Regions from separate parts of the Staphylococcus simiae genome, predicted to be linked through region 3. Evidence: predicted binding sites of a transcription regulator. Region 3 holds the regulator's gene; each other region holds the start of a gene.

Region 1 (2,289 bases), 550 kb from region 3:
ATAAACGCTAACACATTTAAAATTTTCCATAAAAAAACTTCAAAGTACAACATCGTTATACTTTGAAGCTATAAATGTTTGAAGATTTACCCTTATTCTTCCTCTTCAAAAAGTGACTTAGGCGCTTCTTCTTCAGAACCTTCAACATCACCATCAAAAATTCCAAGCTTTTCACGTAATTTACGATCAATTTCTTCTTTAATTTGAGGATTCTCTTTTAAGTACATTTTAACGTTTTCTTTACCTTGGCCCATTCTTTCACCATTATATGAATACCAAGCACCGGATTTATCAACAATTTCATTTTCAACACCTAAATCAATAAGTTCGCCTTCTTTAGAGATGCCTTGTCCATACATAATATCCACTTCTGCAACTCTAAATGGTGGTGCAACTTTATTTTTAACAACCTTAATTTTAGTTCTATTACCAACAATTTCTTGTCCTTGTTTCAATTGTTCAGCACGACGTACTTCTAGTCTAACAGAGCTATAGAATTTTAATGCTCTACCACCCGGTGTTGTCTCAGGGTTACCGAACATGACACCAACTTTTTCACGAATTTGGTTAATGAAAATAGCTGTTGTATTTGATTTAGAAATAGCACCAGATAACTTACGTAAGGCTTGTGACATCAAACGTGCTTGTAGTCCAACATGAGTATCTCCCATTTCACCTTCAATTTCAGCTTTAGGCGTTAGAGCTGCAACTGAGTCAACTACTACAACATCGACAGCGCCACTTCGTACAAATGCTTCTGCAATTTCTAAACCTTGTTCGCCATGGTCAGGTTGTGACAAATATAAATTATCAATATCCACGCCTAGCGCTTGAGCGTACACTGGATCTAACGCATGTTCAGCATCTATAAATGCTGCTACACCACCATTACTTTGTACTTCGGCAATAGCATGAAGTGCTACAGTAGTTTTACCAGAACTTTCAGGACCATATATTTCAATAATACGTCCTTTAGGGTAACCACCGACACCTAATGCATTATCCAATGTCACTGAACCACTTGATGTACTTGAAACACGACGAGCTTTATTGTCCCCAAGTTTCATTACTGCACCTTTACCAAAAGACTTTTCCATATTTTTTATTACTGTATCTAGAGCTTTTTGACGATCATTATCCAAAGCGAGACCTCCTAAGTGAGCTTGTTTCTTTTTATTATCTTACCAATACTATACAAGGATTTTAATTGAATTACAAGTGTTTTGCGAATATTTGTTCGTATTTTTTGGCTATTTTTTACAACAAAATCGAACAAACGTACTTATCAATTTAACAATTATTAAAAATTAAATCCTCATTTAAATGAATTTAATAATCTTATTAATGCATAATTTTGACTTCTGCTATGCATTAAATTTCTTGATTGTGCCATTTTAAATGACTCAATAGTTAACTTGTCATTTTCCAATAATGCCAAATAAATAGTGTTATCTTGATTTAGAATAGAAATTGCCAAAGGAACTTGATATAAAGAAGCTGTATAATTAGTTGATTCTAGTAATTGTTCCTCGATACTGTTGTTTTTATTAATGATGTATTCTGAATCAATGATAGATCCTTTAGCCATTTCATGTTCATCTACATTTTTTAATCTATTGAATAATGCTCCATTTGTTACACCATCATATATTGCAAACGGGGTGTTAATACGTTGTATAACTGCTTGCTCTAATAATATATCATCTGATCCATAATAGAACTCACCAATTCTCTCCAAGATTTCTTTTTTAATTGGGGTTATTATATTTTCAGCCTCAGTCTTAGATTCTGCACTTGCAGTTAATCTAATATAAACTTCATGACTACCAGCTAATGGTGCGATTGTTGGATTTGTTTGGTGATCTATCATATCCATAAGTACCGTTTCGACTTTGGACTCTCCTATTCCGGCAAATCTAAGTAATTCTGAGTGTATGATTCTTTTATTATCCATAAAATAAGGCAATAACTCATGTTTAGCCATAGGTTGCATTTCTTTAGGCGGTCCTGGTAACATGACAATTTTTTTATTACCAGTTTCAATTAACATGCCTGGTGCCATACCATGATGATTAGGTAATACTATTGAATCTTTTATAACTAAAGCTTGTTGTTTATTATTTGGTGTCATTTCTTGGCCTTGTTCTCGAAAATAACTTTCAATATAGTCAAGAGAAGGTTCATCGGTTATCAACTCTTTATTAAGCACTTTGGCAACTGTATGTTTAGTTAAATCATCTTTTGTAGGTCCCAAACCTCCTGTTAAAATCAACGTATCAAATCGTTCTA
Region 2 (2,289 bases), 410 kb from region 3:
ACATCAATATTTTAAAAGACTATCAGACATGGAAAGACTTATTAGATTACCTGGTAAATTTAAATACTTTGAACATAATGTAGCCGCACATTCTTTTAAAGTAACAAAAATCGCACAATATTTAGCAACAGTGGAAGAACATCATGGTAACAGTATTGACTGGAAAAGCTTATATGAAAAAGCATTGAATCATGATTTCGCTGAAGTATTTACTGGAGATATTAAAACCCCTGTAAAGTATGCCAGTAGCGAATTAAAAAAATTATTTTCACAAGTAGAAGAAGAAATGGTTGAAACATTTATCGAAGAAGAAATACCTGAGCCATACCAAAATATTTATAGACAACGGCTACAAGAAGGTAAAGATGATTCAATAGAAGGTCAATTACTATCAGTAGCTGATAAAATAGATTTATTATATGAAACATTTGGTGAGATTCAAAAACGTAATCCGGAAGAATTATTTTTTGAAATTTATGCCATGAGCTTAGAAACAATCATACAATTCGATCACCTAGCTTCAGTACAAGATTTTATCAACAATATTATTCCAGAAATGTTAACTGAAAACTTTATACCTAGAGCAGAATTAAGAGAAACGACAATGAACATTTTAAAGAAAAGAAATGAGGAAGTTGAATGATATGGTATATCAGCGCCGCATTCTTCCCGTGTGTGTTAGTTGTATTGTTAAGTGTGTTAACACGGAGTAAATGGATAGGAACAATATTAACTTTAATTTTAATAGCGACATCAATATACAAAGAATTCTTTCATAATGAATGGATTATATTTATTGATGTTGTGTCGTTGTTGGCTGGTTATTTAGTCATAGATCAATTAGAGTTTCACAAACATCGTGATGAAGATCGTTGATTATAGTCAAACAGATTTGTTGCAACAAATGTAGAAATTCATTAAAGTATACTTATACACTATTAATTTAAAAATTATTTTATCGCATCACAAGCATAGTTATATGGCTATGTTTGTTTTTTATTTGTTCTGTGATGTTACGAACAAATGTTTGCTTTTGAGGCTGCGTATTTGATAAAATATGAAATGAACTTATGACAATATATGAAGAAAAATTTAAAATATAAAGGAGGAAAATGTGACAATGGTCGAACATTATCCTTTTAAAATACATTCAGAGTATGAACCGCAAGGGGATCAACCTCAAGCAATTAAAGAAATTGTACAAGGCATAAATGAAGGTAAAAGACATCAAACATTATTAGGTGCAACAGGAACAGGTAAAACATTTACCATGAGTAATGTTATTAAAGAAGTCGGTAAACCGACACTAATTATTGCTCACAATAAAACATTAGCTGGACAATTATATAGTGAGTTTAAAGAATTCTTTCCAGAAAATAGAGTTGAATATTTTGTTAGTTACTATGACTATTATCAACCAGAAGCTTATGTTCCATCTACCGATACATTCATAGAAAAAGATGCATCAATTAATGATGAAATAGACCAATTACGACATTCAGCAACAAGTGCATTATTTGAACGAGATGATGTCATTATCATTGCTAGTGTAAGCTGTATTTATGGTTTAGGTAATCCAGAAGAATATAAAGATATGGTAGTAAGTGTACGTGTAGGCATGGAAATGGAACGTAGTGAATTACTAAGAAAGTTAGTTGACGTTCAATATACGCGTAATGACATAGATTTTCAACGTGGTACATTCAGAGTACGTGGTGATGTTGTGGAAATTTTTCCAGCATCAAGAGAAGAAATGTGTATTAGAGTAGAATTCTTTGGTGATGAAATTGATCGCATCCGAGAAGTAAATTATTTAACTGGAGAAGTATTAAAAGAACGTGATCACTTTGCCATATTCCCAGCATCTCACTTTGTTACGCGTGAAGAAAAAATGAAGTTAGCCATCGAACGTATTGAAAAAGAACTAGAAGAACGTTTGAAAGAATTACGCGATGACAATAAATTGCTTGAAGCACAGCGATTAGAACAACGAACAAACTATGATTTGGAAATGATGAGAGAGATGGGCTTCTGCTCTGGGATTGAGAATTACTCAGTACATTTAACATTACGTCCATTAGGATCAACCCCGTATACACTTTTAGATTATTTTGGTGACGATTGGTTAGTGATGATTGATGAGTCACACGTTACCTTGCCACAAATTAGAGGTATGTATAATGGAGACAGAGCGCGTAAACAAGTATTAGTGGATCATGGTTTTAGATTACCTAGTGCGCTGGATAACCGTCCATTAAAATTTGAAGAATTTGAAGAAAAAACGCAACA
Region 3 (2,289 bases):
ACTATATTCAAATCAAAATGTTATTACTTCAAAAAATAAAATTAAATACAATACTCCTAAAGATATAGTGAGAAATCGTTTGGGTGAACCGGAAAAAGAAATCGATAAAGGTAATATTCGCTTCGAACAAAATAATAAAGAATACGATGTTTTTCATAATAAACATATATATACAACCGTGTTTTATGATGAACATAATAAAAATTCAGTTACTGCAATTTTACAAGTAAGTGATAGTATGGAAAATAGGTTGAAACAACAATATGGAGCGCCTTCTCAGTCATTAGCGAATAGTTTCGAACTGCAAAATTTTGACTTGGTAAATGCTGAACGTCGACAACATCAATTGCCAACTTTAAAATATTCTAAAGAAAATTCTGATACGGCTCGTGAGCATAGTAAAGATATGGCTACAAAGTATTACTTTGACCACACAAATTTAAAAGGGCAGTCACCGTTTGACCGATTGAAACAAGATGGAATAGAATTTAATGCAGCTGGTGAAAATTTAGCGTATGGACAAACTAGTAGCATATTTGCACATCAAGGGTTAATGAATTCACTTGGTCATAGAAAAAATATTTTAAATCAATCATTTACTAAGTTAGGTGTTGGTGTGTCCTTTAACGATGAAAGACAACCGTATTGGACAGAAAATTATACTAATTAACGTTTGTTTTATTGTTAACATGGGTATCTATATCTTGTAAGGAAGTAGATAATATGACAACAAAACAACAACATAAAAATGAGGATATTTTAGAGAAAATTAAAAAAATTCTTAGCTCAGAAAAATCAAATAACAATAAGAAAAAATGATATTTAAAATAAGAGACCAATTCTAAAAAAATGAATTGGTCTTTTATTATATGGTCAAATATTGAGAGGTAATATAAAACTATAATAAATTTGAAATGAGCGTATTTTGACAATTGATATTTCGATTGAATAAAGTATTGAAGAATAGTTGGATGATACAATTATATTAAACTAGGATTACATTTCTCGATATAATCCAATGACTTTACCAATTACTATTACTTTATCTAAATAGATTGGATCCATTGTATTATTTTCAGGTTGCAATCTGTATCTGTTCTTTTCTTTGAAAAATCTTTTTACTGTTGCTTCTTCTTCCTCTGTCATTGCAACAATGATATCTCCATTTTCAGCAAAAGTTTGGCTTCGTACAATTACTTTGTCACCATCTAAAATACCTGCTTCAATCATGCTGTCACCGACAACATTTAAAATAAATATGTCGCTATTATGAGTAGAAGTTAAATGCTCAGGCAATGGAAAATATTCTTCTATGTTCTCGACAGCAGTTATAGGTATACCTGCAGTTACTTTACCAATTACTGGTACGTGGATCGTCTCTTCCATATTAATATTGTCATTGTTTTGCTCACTTACTATTTCGATTGCACGAGGTTTCGTAGGGTCTCGTTTGATATAGCCTTTTTCTTCTAATCTAGATAAATGTCCGTGGACTGTTGAACTAGAGGCTAATCCAACTGCTTCTCCAATTTCACGAACACTCGGTGGATAACCTTTTGACTGAACTACTTGCTTTATATAATTGTATATTTCACTTTGTCGCTTTGTTAATTCTCTCATATATTGGCACTCCCTAATTTGATTTAAACTAATTATAGCATTAATTATAAAATTGAACAAACGTTTGTTCGTAAAAATGTTGACATAGAACACGCGTTCTGTTAAAGTTTGAATACAAACAAATGTTCTAGGAGTGATTTTAGGTGTTCAATAATATAAATAAAGCTGTTTTAACATATATATCAATCTTTTTAATTTCATGTGCTGTTTTTACAGTGTTTATCATAAGTGTTAACATTAGTGCTCATACAGAACAAACGTACGAAATGACTGACCATCAGTTACGTCAGAATAATAACAATCGTTCGTACGAACATACGAACTCTGCAAACGATAACGAACAAAGTTCGCAAAAAGTGTTCGCATCAATAAATTAATTTCTGATGAATATCAATGTTAAACAAAATTCTAGCCTACTATGAGAAATCATATAGTGGGCTTTTTGTTATTTTTTACTTCTATAATTAAAATGTTTCATTAAAGATTTAGTTACTTTTATAAATGATGGATATTTGTTATATTTCTCGTAGAATGAACTAACTAGAGAAAGTAGGAATTGTTATGAGTGAGAATGATTTGAATATAGACAGAATTAATGAACTTGCTAGGAAGAAAAAAGAACAAGGTTTAACAGAGGAAGAAGCGAAAGAGCAATCTAAATTACGAAAA

What was found. Region 3 encodes LexA, which represses DNA repair genes until DNA is damaged. Its sites were predicted from a motif close to CGAACATATGTTCG; they were not measured.
Region 1: recA (recombinase RecA) is a predicted target of LexA. The motif match lies at 1,227-1,240, and genes of this name have one in related genera.
Region 2: uvrB (excinuclease ABC subunit UvrB) is a predicted target of LexA. The motif match lies at 1,017-1,030, and genes of this name have one in related genera.

The regions. Positions count from the first base shown of each region.
Region 1 covers NZ_CP071589.1:1,703,004-1,705,292, forward strand. The annotation lists gene recA (recombinase RecA) at 93-1,142, opposite strand; gene J3R86_RS07660 (CinA family nicotinamide mononucleotide deamidase-related protein) at 1,316-2,289, opposite strand, start outside.
Region 2 covers NZ_CP071589.1:741,987-744,275, forward strand. The annotation lists gene J3R86_RS03315 (YfbR-like 5'-deoxynucleotidase) at 1-643, shown strand, start outside; gene J3R86_RS03320 (CsbA family protein) at 640-876, shown strand; gene uvrB (excinuclease ABC subunit UvrB) at 1,121-2,289, shown strand, end outside.
Region 3 covers NZ_CP071589.1:1,154,217-1,156,505, forward strand. The annotation lists gene J3R86_RS05225 (CAP domain-containing protein) at 1-670, shown strand, start outside; gene lexA (transcriptional repressor LexA) at 997-1,620, opposite strand; gene sosA (DNA damage-induced cell division inhibitor SosA) at 1,764-1,997, shown strand; gene J3R86_RS05240 (DUF896 domain-containing protein) at 2,182-2,289, shown strand, end outside.